Regions from separate parts of the Bacillus sp. SSR7 genome, predicted to be linked through region 1. Evidence: riboswitches for the same ligand, from Rfam matches in the RefSeq annotation. Region 1 holds a riboswitch; the other holds the start of a gene.
The links. Region 1 has a riboswitch for S-adenosylmethionine ahead of AC0NJG_RS09935 (methionine ABC transporter ATP-binding protein). Riboswitches for the same ligand answer to the same signal wherever they lie in the genome.
Positions count from the first base shown of each region.

Region 2: it holds a riboswitch for S-adenosylmethionine, as region 1 does, so the genes downstream of both, AC0NJG_RS25575 (MetQ/NlpA family ABC transporter substrate-binding protein) here and AC0NJG_RS09935 (methionine ABC transporter ATP-binding protein) in region 1, are expected to answer to the same signal.

Region 1 is NZ_JBVVXV010000004.1:71,879-80,060, reverse strand. Features, by position in the region: gene AC0NJG_RS09965 (arsenate reductase family protein) at 151-516, shown strand; gene gcvH (glycine cleavage system protein GcvH) at 558-941, shown strand; gene AC0NJG_RS09955 (hypothetical protein) at 1,224-1,373, opposite strand; gene AC0NJG_RS09950 (toprim domain-containing protein) at 1,441-1,785, shown strand; gene AC0NJG_RS09945 (thioredoxin family protein) at 1,789-2,097, shown strand; gene AC0NJG_RS09940 (hypothetical protein) at 2,252-2,596, shown strand; SAM riboswitch class I at 2,722-2,829, shown strand; gene AC0NJG_RS09935 (methionine ABC transporter ATP-binding protein) at 3,129-4,154, shown strand; gene AC0NJG_RS09930 (methionine ABC transporter permease) at 4,147-4,812, shown strand; gene metQ (methionine ABC transporter substrate-binding lipoprotein MetQ) at 4,837-5,649, shown strand; gene metQ (methionine ABC transporter substrate-binding lipoprotein MetQ) at 5,721-6,527, shown strand; gene sufC (Fe-S cluster assembly ATPase SufC) at 6,766-7,551, shown strand; gene sufD (Fe-S cluster assembly protein SufD) at 7,567-8,182, shown strand, end outside.
Region 2 is NZ_JBVVXV010000020.1:12,635-20,816, reverse strand. Features, by position in the region: gene AC0NJG_RS25590 (FAD-binding oxidoreductase) at 1-1,224, opposite strand, end outside; gene AC0NJG_RS25585 (DUF6612 family protein) at 1,336-2,100, opposite strand; gene AC0NJG_RS25580 (NAD(P)-dependent alcohol dehydrogenase) at 2,246-3,154, shown strand; SAM riboswitch class I at 3,235-3,349, shown strand; gene AC0NJG_RS25575 (MetQ/NlpA family ABC transporter substrate-binding protein) at 3,436-4,260, shown strand; gene AC0NJG_RS25570 (methionine ABC transporter ATP-binding protein) at 4,273-5,313, shown strand; gene AC0NJG_RS25565 (methionine ABC transporter permease) at 5,288-5,956, shown strand; gene AC0NJG_RS25560 (SDR family oxidoreductase) at 5,994-6,770, opposite strand; gene AC0NJG_RS25555 (DUF5068 domain-containing protein) at 7,210-8,182, shown strand, end outside.

The sequences.
Region 1 (8,182 bases):
TTCTTAACAAATGGCGGAAAAATAAGAAAAATTTGCAGGATTATTAAAAATTATCACGAAATAAGTAAAAGTTTAGCGAATAATCGTTTGAAATAATAAAACGTTTTCTATATGATAAAGGTAAAGGTTAGTAAAAAAGTAGGTGAATTTATGACAGTAACATTTTATTCATATCCAAAGTGTGGCACATGTCAAAAAGCAAAGAAATGGTTTGAGGCAAACGATGTAGCATATGAGATGATTCATATTGTTGAAAATCCACCATCAAAAGAAGATTTACGTAATTTACATGAAAAAAGTGAATTACCATTAAAAAAATTCTTTAATACAAGTGGAATGCGTTACCGTGAACTTGGTCTGAAAGATAAGCTAAAAGATGCAAGTGAAGACGAAATGTACGAGCTTTTAGCATCTGATGGCATGTTGATTAAACGTCCAATTGTAACAGATGGAACGAAGGTAACACTTGGTTTTAACGAAGAGCAGTTTGAAAGTGTGTGGAAAAAGTACCAATAAGGTATTTTTACATAATTAATACATTCACTGGAGGTACAGTCATGAGCATTCCAAATAATTTACGTTACTCTGAAGAACACGAATGGGTAAAAACTGAAGGTAATGAAGTTGTTATCGGTATTACTCACTTTGCACAAAGTGAGCTAGGCGATATCGTATTCGTTGAACTTCCAGAAGTAGGTGCAACAATCGAAGCTGACGAGCCATTCGGAAGCGTAGAATCTGTTAAAACAGTTTCTGAATTATACGCACCTGTAAGCGGTAAAGTTGTAGCAGTAAACGAAGAATTAAGTGACCAACCAGAACTTGTTAACGAATCTCCATACGAGGGTGCATGGATGGTTAAAGTTGAACTTTCTGATGCAAGCCAAGTTGAGAAGTTATTAACTGCTGAAAAATATGCAGAAATGACAAACCAAGACTAATCATAGTCGACTAAAGGACAGCCTTTGTGCTGTCCTTTTTTATTTTGTGTTACATAATACATTTAAAATCGAGTGTAAATGAATAAGCTATTATAGGAATGAATGTTTTTCGGTAAGGTTTTATGGAACTTTACAACCTGAAAGAGCCGCTTGCGCTTTTCATTGTCCAGCTCCACCTCCTAGCCCTTCATGTCTAAGAACCTTCCGCACGAGAAGACAAAAAGCGTCTTCTGTGCGAAAGAACCTTAGCCAACAGGGCTAAGCAGTCGGTCTCGCTTTTCTTTATGATCCAGCTCCAGCGGCTAGATTGTTCGGTGGCTTCGCTTCTTCCTGCAAGGCAAAAAGCGCCTTTACGTCAGAAGCTCCATCCCCCTCACAATCTGAACGAGCCGCTTCCGCTTTTCTTTTGCAAAAATAAACAGGAAACAACATGAAAATAACGAATATACTATATACTAAGTTAAAGGTTGTATAGTATATGGTGATCGGGTGATGACATATGGTTTATGTAGAAAAAGTCATTATTGTAGAAGGTACATCAGATAGAAGAAAGATTGAATCTATTATTCGTGAACCGGTGGAAATTGTTTGTACAAATGGTACAATTGGTTTGTCGAAAATGGATGAGCTCATTGATCAGTTTTTTGATAAGGATGTGTATGTACTAGTGGATGCTGATGATGCTGGAGAAAAGTTAAGGAAACAATTCCGTAAAGAATTTCCGCAAGCAGAGCATATTTATATTGATCGCTCGTACAGAGAAGTGGCAACTGCGCCATCTTCACACTTAGCAAATGTATTATGGGGAGCTGACATTGACGTTTATACAGAATATTTACGGTAAGGAATGATAGAAGTGATTGACTGGACAGGAGCCGAAGCTACAGCCCTAATAGAGAATGAAGAAAAAACAGTGTTATATGTATATACTCCAATGTGTGGAACATGCCAATTAGCAAAAAAGATGTTAACGGTTGTTGAGATGACAATTGAAGATTTGAAAATTGGAATGTTGGATTTAAATTATGCTCCGCATTTCGCGAAAGAGTATGGAATCGAAAGTGTACCTTGTTTACTTGTTTTTGAAAATGGGACACTGATGAAGAAGATATACGCATTTCATTCGGTTGAATATTTATATACGGAATTAAAGTAGGCGGCAAAGTTTTTGCCGCCTCGACATATTTCTCGGGAAATATGTCGAGATGCAGGGTGGTTACAGTATTTGTCGAGCGAAAGTAACAGGATTGCTCTTTAGTGAGAGGGAATGGTATGTGTAATAGAAAGTGATATGAAGGATGTGATTTAGAGTGGAATTATATTCTTTGCTGCAATCATTTGTAAATTACGCTAATGGTCAATATCATTTAGAGCCGCTTTTAAGACAAGGAGAAAAAACTGTTAATTTCCGCTTTGGAGATGAAAGTTGTTCATTACAAATTTCAAGAGATTATATAGAGCTGTTGAAAGAAGAAAGAGGAACGGAGCAAATCGTTTGTGCAGATGAAGAAGATGTAAAACAATTAGTGAATGGTAATGTACGATTGCAAATGTTAATGAATGATGGACGTGTACAATATTCGGGAACGTATCGAACGATGCTATTAGTTGAATCGATGTTTCATATATGTAAACCGATGTCAGTAGGTGCTTAAAATTCTGAAGTTTCATTTTTTGCGAAAATTTCTGTTGACATGGTGTGTGGATATTGATACAATTCAATTCATAAAATATAGACAATTTCATAAATTACAAATCAGACGAAAATGTAATCTGATTTCTCTTATCAAGAGAGGTGGAGGGACTGTGCCCTGTGAAGCCCGGCAACCGTCAACTTATGTTGAAATGGTGCCAATTCCTGCAAAGCAAATGCTTTGAGAGATGAGAGAGAGGGATAATGTTGTTATATACGCACATAAACCTTTCTGCTTCTCTAAAGCGGAAAGGTTTTTTTGTTGTTTGAATGTGGAGGACATTCAAATAATAAAAGTAGTGATAATGGTGGACTACACGCATTAAACATAAAAAATTGCGGAGTCGACCAAAAATCTAGCTCCAGCGGCTAGAACAGTCGGTCGTTTCATCCCTTCCTATGAGGCAAAAAGCGCCTCTACGTCTGGGATTTGGGCGCCCTCTTGTTCTAAGCGAGCCGCTTACGCTTTTTATTAAAAAAAGGGGTGATACACCATGATTCTATTAGAGAATGTAAAGAAAATATATAAAGCAAAAAGCGGTGATGTCACTGCTGTAGATAATGCCAATTTAAAAATAGATAAAGGTGAAATATTTGGTGTTATCGGATATAGTGGCGCTGGAAAAAGTTCTTTAATTCGATTATTCAATCAGTTGGAGAAACCAACTTCTGGCCAAATTACAATTGCAAATCGTGTCATTTCAGCAATTACAGGAAGCGAACTTCGTAAGGCAAGGCAAGAAATCGGAATGATCTTTCAGCACTTCAACTTACTTTGGTCACGAACTGTACGTGAAAATATCGAGTTCCCACTTGAAATTGCAGGTGTTGATAAGGCGAAGAGAAGAAAACGCGTGGATGAGCTAATTCATCTTGTTGGATTAGAAGGGAGAGGAGACGCGTACCCATCTCAGCTGAGTGGAGGCCAAAAGCAACGTGTTGGGATTGCAAGAGCGTTAGCTAACAATCCGCAAGTACTTTTATGTGATGAAGCAACGTCAGCTCTTGATCCAGAAACGACAGATCAAATTTTAGATTTATTATTAGATATTAATAAACGTCTCGGTTTAACGATTGTACTTATTACACATGAGATGCACGTAATTCGAAAGATTTGTAATCGTGTTGCAGTAATGGAGAAAGGGAAAATTGTAGAAACAGGTCCAGTACTTGATGTGTTCCGTAATCCACAGCAAGACATGACGAAACGATTTGTACAGCAGTTAACGGATTCTGAAGATACAAATGAAACGATTGAAAGTTTAATTGAAAAATATCCAGATGGAAAAGTAGTTCGTTTGCAGTTTATCGGTGAAGCGGTAGAAAGACCAGTACTTCAAAGATTAATGCAACGCAGTGATATAGAAGTTAGCATTTTGCAAGGAAATATCGCACAAACGAATAACGGCTCTTACGGTAGTTTAGTTGTTCATTTAAATGGTGAGGAAACAGCGATTCAGCAAGCAATAGAGGGAATACATCAAGATCAAGTAGAGCTGGAGGTGATTGCACATGGATAAGTTACTCACAAATGTTGATTGGAATCAAATGTTAGAAGCAACTGGTGAAACGTTATATATGACGGCAATCGCCGCTCTTGCCACATTTGTTTTAGGACTCATTTTAGGATTGTTACTCTTTATGACAGCGAAAGATAATTTATGGGAAAACAAAGCGGTTAACACAGCGATTGGAGCGTTCGTAAACATTTTTCGCTCGATACCGTTCATCATTTTAATTATTTTATTAATTCCATTCACAAAGATTTTGCTTGGAACAATTCTTGGAGCGAGTGCTGCGCTTCCAGCTTTAATTATTGGAGCGGCACCATTTTATGCAAGAATGGTTGAAATTGCACTTCGTGAAATTGATAAAGGGGTAATTGAAGCTTCAAAGGCGATGGGAGCAAAAACAAGCACAATTATTTTGAAAGTGTTAATTCCAGAATCGTTACCAGCGTTAGTATCTGGTATTACGGTTACGACAATTGCTTTAGTGGGCTATACAGCAATGGCGGGAGTTGTTGGTGCTGGTGGACTTGGAACACTTGCTTACTTAGAAGGATTCCAACGAGGGAATAACGATGTAACAATCGTTGCGACAATTTGTGTATTACTAGTTGTATTTTTCATTCAGTGGATTGGTGATCGTGTAACGACTCGAATAGATAAACGATAATAAACAAACGGGAGGATGTTTCAAATGAAAAAATTATTACTTACAGCATTGATTTCAACTTCAATTTTTGGGTTAGCTGCTTGTGGCGGAAAAGATAAAGATGAAAAGAAACTTGTTGTGGGGGCTTCTAACGTACCGCACGCTGAAATTTTAGAGAAGGCAAAACCGTTACTTGAGAAAAAAGGAATTGAATTAAAAGTGAAAAAATTCCAAGATTACGTTTTACCAAATAAAGCGTTAGCGGATAAGGAATTAGATGCAAACTACTTCCAGCACATTCCGTATTTAGAAAAAGAAATGAAAGATAAAAAATATGATTTTGAAGTAGCAGGAAAAATTCATTTAGAACCGATTGGTGTATATTCTCAAAAATATAAGAGCTTAAAAGAACTTCCAGACGGAGCGACAATTATTATGAGTAATTCAGTTGCTGACCATGGACGTGGTTTAGCAATTTTACAAAAAGAAGGTATTTTAAAAATTAAAGACGGAGTAGATCCAGTTAAAGCAACTCCAAAAGATATCGCGGATAACCCGAAAAACTTGAAATTCAAAACAGATATCGAGCCTGGTTTATTACCACAAGTGTATAACAATAAAGAAGGCGACGCTGTTTTAATTAACTCGAACTATGCAATTGATGCGAAGTTAAACCCAGAAAAAGATGCAATTGCAATTGAAGGAAATGATTCACCGTACGCAAACGTAGTAGCTGTTCGTAAAGGTGATAAAGATAAGAAAGAGATCAAGGCTCTTGTAGAAGTATTACATTCTAAAGAAATTGAAGACTTTATTAACAAAGAATATAAAGGAGCGGTTGTTCCTGTAAAAGAATAATTGCTGCAAAGGGTTGGTGTATGCCGGCCCTTTTTATAACTACATAACTATTGGGGAGAAGGGGACATCATATGAAAAAGATTTTACTGTCAGTTGTTACAGCACTATCTGTATTTACATTAGCTGCTTGCGGGGGAAAAGATGAGAATAAGCTTGTTGTTGGAGCTTCTAACGTGCCGCACGCTGTTATTTTAGAAAAAGCACAGCCAATATTAGAGAAAAAGGGTATTAAATTAGAAATTAAAAAGTTCCAAGATTATGTGTTGCCGAATAAAGCGTTAGCGGATAAGGAAATTGATGCGAACTACTTCCAACACATTCCGTACTTAAATAAAGAAATTCAAGAAAAGGGATATAAAATTGTAAACGCAGGAAAAATCCATTTAGAGCCAATGGGCATTTATTCTAAGAAATATAAAAGCTTAAAAGACTTGCCGGATGGCGGGACAGTGATTATGAGTAATAACGTAGCGGAGCGTGGCCGTATGCTAGCATTGTTACAAAAAGGCGGCGTTATTAAACTTAAAGACGGAGTAGATGTTGTTAAGGCGACAGTAAAAGATGTTGTAGAAAACCCGAAACACTTAAAGTTTAAAACAGATGTAGAGCCTGGTCTTTCACCAAAGTTATATGAAAATAATGAAGGCGATGCTTTATTTATTAATTCGAACTATGCAATTGATGCGAAATTAAATCCAACAAAGGATGCAATTGCCATTGAAGGATCAGACTCTCCGTATGCAAATATTATTGCAGTTCGTAAAGGTGACGAGAAGAAAAAAGAAATTAAAGAGCTAGTAGAAGTACTGCATTCAAAAGAAATTCAAGATTTTATTAATAAAGAATATAAAGGTGCGGTACTTCCGGTAAGTGAATAAATATAAGGAAAGGACTGGAAAATTACCAGTCCTTTTTTCTTTATATAAATAAGAAGAAAGGTGTATCATAGAAAGATGTGAAGGAAATACTTATATACATTTGTGAAAAAATTGTTACTTTTTTTCGTCGTTTGCGATATCATTTTATTTGATATAAAATTAGAATGAGAATAAAATGAGAATATGAACGTTTTAGGAATTTTTAAAATGTATATATAGGATTAATGGAGGTATTGAGATGGCTGGTTCTACATTAACGGTTAAAGACTTACACGTATCAATTGATGGCAAAGAAATTTTAAAAGGTGTAAACCTTGAAGTAAAAGGTGGAGAAATCCACGCAATTATGGGACCTAACGGAACAGGTAAATCAACTTTATCTTCTGCAATTATGGGTCACCCAAAATATGAAGTAACAGAAGGTAGCATCATCATCGACGGTGAAGATGTATTAGAAATGGAAGTAGACGAGCGCGCACAAGCAGGTCTATTCCTAGCAATGCAATATCCAAGTGAAATTAGCGGAGTAACAAACGCTGACTTCTTACGTTCTGCAATTAACGCACGTCGTGAAGAAGGCGATGAAATTTCTCTTATGAAATTTATCCGTACATTAGATAAAAACATGGAATTCCTAGAAATGGATCCAGAAATGGCACAACGTTACTTAAACGAAGGTTTCTCTGGCGGTGAGAAAAAACGTAACGAAATTCTTCAATTAATGATGATTGAGCCAAAAATCGCAATCTTAGACGAAATTGACTCAGGTCTTGATATCGATGCATTAAAAGTTGTATCTAAAGGTATTAACGAAATGCGCGGCGAAGACTTCGGTTGCCTAATGATTACGCATTACCAACGTTTATTAAACTACATCACTCCAGACTTCGTTCACGTTATGATGAACGGTCGCATCGTTAAATCTGGTGGCCCTGAGCTTGCACAACGTCTAGAAGCGGAAGGTTACGACTGGATTAAAAAAGAATTAGGTATTGAAGACGAAACAACAGAGCAAGAAGCGTAAGAGAGGAGCATAAACATGACAATCGGTACATTACCTTTCGATCAAGAAACAATCCGTCAACGCGCAAGCGAAGTAAACGAAGCAGCTTGGTTGACTGAGTTCCGCTTACAAGCTCTTGCACAAGCAACTGAACTTCCAATGCCAACGCCTGATAAAACGAAAATTGACAAATGGGACTTTATCGGAAAAGGCGACGCTGCTAAGCAAGAGCCTGTAAGTTCTTTAACAGAGCTTCCAGAAGCAGTGAAAAACTTAATCGATGAAAATAACAGCGTATTAGTGCAACGTACTGGTACAACTGCATTCGTTTCTTTAGCAGACGAAGCAAAAGAAAAAGGTGTTATTTTTACAGACATCGTAACAGCTGCAACAGAGCATGCTGAACTAGTACAAAAGTACTTAATGAAAGACGGCGTGAAGGTAGACGAGCATCGTCTAACTGCACTTCATGCTGCATTAATCAACGGCGGTGCATTCATATATGTTCCGAAAAACGTTGTTCTTGAAACTCCACTTCAAGCTGTATTCTTAGTAGACGGCGAAGAAGCTAACGTATATAACCACGTATTATTCGTAGCTGATGCGAACAGTACTGCAACTTATGTAGAAAACTACGTTGCAAATGAAAATG
Region 2 (8,182 bases), on a different contig from region 1:
TTCAGAACGCCCTTGATTAATTAAAAGAACCAGTGCAAACATATCATCTTTCGCATAGGATAAAACTGCATTTTCATTCTTTTCCACGTAACGAATCGTAATATTGAGCAAATTAAACTCTTCCTCATTTAATACGTTACGTAAATCATCTACGTATTCCGTGAAAGAATCTATAGGCACAAAATATTCTTGTAACACCTCTGTCCTATTTGGATTTTCATATTCCATAAAGGCACTATCTGACCTCATAACATTATTTCGCGTCTCATACTTTCCATCTGTACGTTCAAAATAACTTCTTTGTATATCCCAGAACGTATCTTTTCCCCAATCACTATAGCGTGATAATCCGAGTAAAAATTTAGGCGCTGCTATAATAGTTTCTTCTTTTAATTCACTATACTCCTCCCTCATATTTTGGTTTTGTGCCAATGTATAATCTGTCACATACATTTCTCTTAAAAATGAATTTGGAGCAACAGAAATACGAGCTAAGTGCATACGAACATTTTCATCTTTTTTCACTTTCTCTTTGAAATAAGACGTGTATTCTTTATAATCTAGCATTTTCGTGTGCGTTTCATATAATTCATCATTTGTTAACTTTAAGGTCACATCTAAAATGACACCAAATAACCCGTAACCGCCAATGACATAAGGAAATAAATCCGCATTCTCTTCTCTACTTACATTACGCACCGTACCATCCGCCATTAGCAATCTAAACGACTCTACTGTATCAATCAATGCTTCATGACGAATATCACGACCATGTACATTTACACTTAATGAACCGCCAACCGTAAAAATATTTTGAGATTGCATAACTTGAACCGCAAGACCATATGGATTTATTTTCTTCTGAATATCATTCCACGTGGCACCACTTTGAACTGTAATACGCTTCTTCTCTGGATCAAATTCTAATATTTTATTATACCCTTTCATATCAAGCATCGTCCCATGCGGATAATATGTCTGCCCGCCTTGGCTATGCTGCATACCTGCAATAGAAATCTTCTCTCCAGAAACATTCGCATCTTGCACTAATTTTATTAAAGAGTGCTCATCCGTAGCACTTTCAACACGTTTTATTTTTGTCGGAAGCAATTTACCTACATCACTCATAATAGGATGATCCAGTTGTTTTTTATATGTATGTACAGACGTTGCAAGCAAAACGGTATACGCTACAATGACCACCGCTATCTTTTCTTTTTTCAAATGACACTCTCCTCTTCTACATCTTTTCCTCTTTATATTGTACCTATTTTCCTATGAAGAAAGAATACAAAAAAGAGGGCCCTTATTTTAGGTCCCTCCTTATCAAAACTATTACTTTGCTGCTGGCAATTGTATTGGGTCAAACTTTTCATACGACGTATATTTTGCGTTCGTAATAATGTGTGCTTTATCCTTGCCATTACTACTCATAATCATGTCTATCTTTGCTGATTCATATTTAAAATCTTTTGTAATGATATATTCTGCATCCACTTCTTCTATCTTCGCATTTTGTGCTTGTAACATTTTTTTCTGCGTTTCATCCATGCTAGTTAACATACTTTCTGTTTCTTGCCCTTTTAATGTAAATTTCAGTTTATATTTATCTCCGCTTTTCTCCAGCTTCATTTTATCTAAAACTACTTCCGGTACTTCTAATTTATCTATAATATCTTGAGTCGCTTTCATTCCACCAGCGTTTAATTGCTCCTCTGGTACGGTTATAACTTCTCCTGTATTAGGGTTTTTTACCTCACCAGCAACTTTACCATCCACAGTATACACTACAACATCTGTACCGGAAATATTCATTTCAGAACGAGAATTCTTTGTCTTTGGCTCTAATTGCATCTTAGCCTTTAATATATCCATCTCTGTTCCCTCAGCTTTTACCCCTACACCATATGTCATCGTTACATGTTCTTCATTTTTAAAAGCTTCATTCGTTTTCTTGAAAACATCTTTCGCCGTTAATTCCTTTTCTTTTTGAACGGATTCTTTTTTCGGCTCATCCGTCTTTGCTGTTTTCTCATTACTACACCCTACCCCTAGACTGATTGCAAGTACTAAACTTGAAACAAAAATAATTTTTTTCATACTGTTGCCCCCTTTCCCAAAATAATATCACCTCTTTTCCTATGAAATCTATATAATTTTTAATCTATACTCGCTATATAGCGACATGTTTAATAAAGATCTTAAATATGATGTAAATAACGACAACTCATTTCAGGAGGACATTATGAAGGCGATCATTTGCACACAGTATGGACCACCTAACGTTCTTCAGCTTCAAAATATAGAGAAACCTATACCTAAAAAGAACGAAGTATTAGTTAAAATTCACGCAACAAGTGTATCGACTGGAGATTGTAGAATACGCGGATTTAATAGCCCTCTATTATTTTGGATTCCTATGCGACTTATATTAGGACTTAGAAAACCGAGAAACCCTATACTTGGCGTAGAATTAGCAGGAGAGATAGAGGATATCGGGACAGATGTAACTCAATTTAAAAAAGGGGATCAAATTTTTGCATTAACAGAACTCAATCTTGGTGGTTATGCCGAATACACATGCGTGCATGAAAGTGGATTAATAACATTAAAACCTACCAATGTAACGTATGAAGAAGCGGCAGTTATTCCTTTTGGTGGAACTTCAGCGTTGCATTTTCTGAGAAAAGGCCGGATAAAAAAGGGGCAACAAGTTCTCATATATGGCGCCTCTGGATCAGTAGGAACAGCTGCCATACAACTCGCTAAATATTTTGGTACGACCGTTACGGCTGTTTGTAGTAATTCAAATTTTGAACTCGTGCAATCTTTAGGGGCTGACAAAGTAATCGATTATACGAAAGAAGATTTTACTAAGCGGGGGGAATACTATGATGTTATATTTGATGCAGTTGGAAAATATAAAAAATCCCTTTGTAAACAAGTATTAACACCTAATGGAATATATGTATCTGTTAATGGAATGATGGCAAAAGTAAGTAAAGAAGATATGTTTCTACTAAAAAAACTAACTGAAACAGAAAATTTAAAGCCTGTTATTGATAGAACTTACCGGTTAGAAGAGATTGCTGAAGCCCATATGTATGTAGAAAACGGGCATAAAAAGGGGAACGTTTCGATTACCTTAAAATAAAATATATTCAGAAAATAACGTTGACAATTCTTTTTGTAAGATTTACTATTAGTACCATATTAAAAAACTACATACACATACTCTTATCAAGAGTGGCGGAGGGACTGGCCCGATGATGCCCGGCAACCGAGCTTATAACGTATAAGCTAAGGTGCTAATTCCTGCAAAACGAGTTCTCGTTTTGAAAGATAAGAGAGGAATCTATTTTGTCTATTCGGCACCTCTCTTATTTTTGAGAGGTGCTTTTTATTTTGGAACGTATATTTAAGGGGGAATTATAGATGAAGAAAGTATTATTAAGCATTGTAAGTGGGGCTGTATTATTATTAAGCGCATGTAGCGGGAGTTCAGATAAAGAAGTAAAAGCGTTAGATGAGAAAAAGATTACTGTCGGTGTAACAGGAGGGCCGCATGAACAAATTTTTGAAAAGGTAAAAGAAGTAGCAGCGAAAGACGGTCTCGAAATCGATATAAAAGTATTTAATGATTATGTAGCACCGAACGTATCCCTCGATGAAAAAAGCCTTGATGTAAATAGCTATCAAACAAAATCATATTTAGACGTATTTAAAGCGGAACGTAATATGAAATTAACCGAAGTATTTTCAACAGTAACATTCCCTATGGGCGTATATTCAAAAAGCTTAAAGGATGTAAAAGAATTAAAAGAGGGCGATGCAATTGCTGTACCGAATGACCCAACGAATGAACTTCGAGCTTTAAAACTATTTGAAAAAGCAGGAGTTTTAAAAGTGGATCCAAAAGCTACAGAAAAAGCGACTGCAAAAGCGACTGCAAAAGATGTAATTGAAAATCCAAAAAATTTAAAGATCGTTGAATTAGAGGCATCTCAATTACCAACACAACTAAGTGAAGTAAAAGCAGCTGCCATTAATACAAACTTTGCATTAGGTGCAAAATTAAGCCCTGCGAAAGATTCTATCTTCCGTGAAGGAAAAGATTCACCATATGTGAACTGGGTCGTTGTTCGTACTGAAAATAAAGATGATGCTGTTGTAAATAAATTAAAGAAAGCTTATCAATCTAAAGAAGTAAAAGAATTTATCGAGAAAAAATTTGATGGTTCTGTTTTACCGTCTTGGTAGGAGCTGACGATAATGATTGAATTAAAAAATGTATCCAAAGTATTTACAACAAAAAAGGGGAATGTGGAAGCTCTTAAGTCTACTTCTCTTCAAGTAAAAAAGGGCGAAGTATTTGGAATCATTGGATATAGTGGTGCTGGCAAAAGTACATTAATTCGCTGTGTAAATTTATTAGAAAAACCAACGACAGGAAATATCATTGTAAACGAGCAAGATTTAACAACACTGTCTACAAAAGAACTAGCAAAAGCGCGACAAAAAATCGGAATGATATTTCAAGGGTTCAACTTACTTAAAACTGTTACCGTTTATGAAAATATCGCATTGCCGTTACGCCTTGCTGGCATTCCAAAAGTAGAAATTGCAAAAAGAGTAGAAAAGTATTTACGTATTGTCGACCTTTTTAATCGAAAAGACGCCTATCCGAGTGAACTTTCTGGTGGTCAGAAACAACGTGTGGCCATCGCTCGTGCACTATCACACGAACCGGAAGTGTTATTAAGTGATGAAGCAACGAGCGCTTTAGATCCAGAAACAACTGACTCTATTCTTGATTTACTATTAAAAATCAATGAAGAAATCGGAATTACAATTTTACTCATTACACATGAAATGAACGTTATCCAGCGTATATGTGACCGAGTTGCTGTTATGGAACATGGAGCAGTAGTTGAAAGTGGCACCGTGAAAGAGATATTCACAAATCCACAGCATGTAACAACAAAGAAATTCGTAAATAGTGCATTTGCAGCGAAAATCCCAGCCGAAGTACAAAAAGAACTACAAAGAACCGGAGAAATCGTAACACTTTCATTTATAGGAACTTCTTCTGGTGAACCAGCGTTAGCTGTTGCTACAAAACGATTCCAAGTATATCCAAATATTTTATCCGGTAATATTACTCAATTAAAACATGAAGCATACGGGAAACTTGTCATTCATATGCAAGGGAAACAAAATGAAATCAACCGTGCTTTATCATTTTTACAAGAGCAAGGAATCATCATAGAAGGAGGTAGAACAGATTATGGGAAACAAGTCCTTTTTGGATGAATGGGGTAAAGTCATATGGGAAGCAACCATTCAAACTTTTCAAATGACATCTATTTCATTACTCATCTCGATCCTTATTGCACTGCCACTTGGTGTCACGCTTGTTTTAACAAGACCTGGTGGACAGCATGAAAATAAAATCATCTATCCTATTCTTAATACAATTATTAATATCATTCGCTCTCTTCCATTTATCATTCTATTATTCTTCATTTTACCTTTTACAAAGTTTCTAATGGGAACATCCATTGGCGTGCAAGGTGTTATCGTACCGCTTGTCGTCTTCACTGCTCCTTATATCGCACGTTTAATGGAGACAGCTTTACTAGAAGTGGATCGTGGTGTTATTGAAGCTTACCAAGCAATGGGCATTTCTACTATAAAAATCATTTGGCACGTCATGGTGAAAGAAGCTCGTCCCTCTCTTGTACTTGGATTAACAATTGCAACGATTGGCTTAATCGGCGCAACAGCAATGGCTGGTCTTGTCGGTGCTGGTGGACTAGGGGATTTAGCATATCGATTCGGACATTTACGCTATGAACCTGAAGTAATGTATGCAACTGTCTTTATTTTAATTATCCTCGTTCAAGGATTACAGTCTTTAGGGAATGGTGTTGCACGAAGATTGAAGAAAGATTAAAAAAGAAGGTATCTCACCAGGGTGAGATACCTTCTTTCTATCTTTTAAATCCACCTTCTGAGTGAATAACTTGCCCTGTAATCCACTCTGCTTCTTCACTTACTAAAAACTTAATGAGCCTCGCTGCATCCTTTGGTTCACCAATTCTTCCAAAAGGAAACATTGGCTTTAATCCCTGCTTTATCTCTTCAGTCATCCATCCTGTACTAGTTGGACCTGGGTTAATTGCATTCACTGTTATTCCTAAATGAGCTACCTCAGCTGACAACGTACTAGTAAGAGCATCAATAGCTCCCTTCGTTGTTGCATACGCTAGTTCCCCCGCCATAGGACCTTGGAATTGTCCCGACGTCATATTCACAATTCTACCACCAGATTTCTTATCAAATCCTCGGGCAAATTGACTACTTAACAATGTAGTCGCACGAATATTTACCATATAATGCTTATCCAGCTCTTCAGCAGTCAAATTAGAGAAATCATTATTCTTAGAATACGCTGCATTATTAATTAATATATGAGGGTAGCCTAGTTGTTCAGTAACTTTATTTATAAGCTCTTTCGGTGCATCATTCTGAGTTAAATCTAACTCCATACTTGATACCTTCACACCGTTTTTTAGTAATTCTTCTTTTAATTGTATTTGTTCACTTTGATCAACGCCCCAAGGCATCTCTTTATCGTAAGCTGTCCAATATGTAAAAAATATATCGTATCCTGCTTCAGCTAATTCTTTACAAGTCGCTGCACCTATACCATCTAGACGACTTACACCTGTAATAACTGCTACTCTATCTTTTAATTGATTCATCATATACTCCTCCAATTTTAAAGGACGCATATTTCCTATAAGAGATATAAATTTCCCCACATAAGTATCCACTCTTACAAAAGGGATGTACAAGCCAAATATGCAGTCCTTGAATGATTTACAGATAGCTAAATAAACCCTCACTTATGAGAGAAAAATTCATCTATCTAATTTCTAATCATTACAAGTTCATCCACATATTCAGTCCTTGTCTCCTTTCCATATATCTCTATTTCTATCATACCAATATAATGTAATATTTCAAATGATTTAAAAATACAAACCAATATTCCATTCCAAACTTCCATCGATTTTATTATATCATAATATTTAAATAATGGAAATAATTAGAAAAAACACTGGTAAATATTGACTAGTCTTCTTATAATAAAATGTGGGGCTAATGTGAGAGTTTAGTTTTAAACAAATAGGGGGAAGAAACATGTCAAAAAAATTACTTTCTTTATTTTCTGCAGTAATCGTAGCAGCTTTTGTAATAACCGGCTGTGGTCAAAGCGATACGACAAATAAAGAACAAAAAGAGAATGCAACAAAAGAAAGCAAAACGGATACAACGAAAGAAAATAAACCTGAAGATAAAAAATCCGAAAACAAGAAAACTGAAGATAAAAAGACGGAAAATAACGCTACTAGCTCCAGCGATTATTCGAAACTTATTTCCTATATGGAAAAAGAAACAGGTGGTAAAACAAAAATTCTATTTGAAAATAAGGAACCACAAGTTTATAAAGCTGAAGATGTTTCAGTATCAATGAACAGTTATACATTAGTTGAATTAAATGGATTCCATACAGACTTTAACATTCCATTTAACCGTCAAACAGAGGGCGGAGTCATTCTTGTGAACTATAGCGTAAAAAATAGTTCAGCTAAAGATATTTATTATATGCCAGCATTGGACATTTCATTTACTGGTGCGCAGAAAGTATATAGTAACTATAAAGACTTAATTCCAAAAGAAGATCAACTACCAACTAAGCTTGCTCCAACGAATGATTACTTAGTAAAAGCAGGAGAAACCATTTCTGGTTATATCGCGTATCCATTCGGAAAAGATGATCTAGCGAAAATTTCAAGTCTCTCAACAGTCTCAGTCACAGTCCCAACTGCACAAGCTAATAAAGGAAAATTCGATGCTCCAATCGGAAGCCCTGGAAGCTTTTCATTAAGTTTAAATAAACAAGGTGCTGAAAAAGTTGCAACAGATAAAGCTTTCTACCAAGATAAAGCTACAGCTAATAACATGGGCGATAAAAAAATGTTAAAAGAGAAATCAAGTATTAATAACAGCCAAGAATTAGGTGCTGTTCATGTTACATTAGATGGATACCAATTTACTCAATTCACACCAAATTCCGTCGAGGCTCCGCGCTTTGCAAATTTCAAAAATGGTA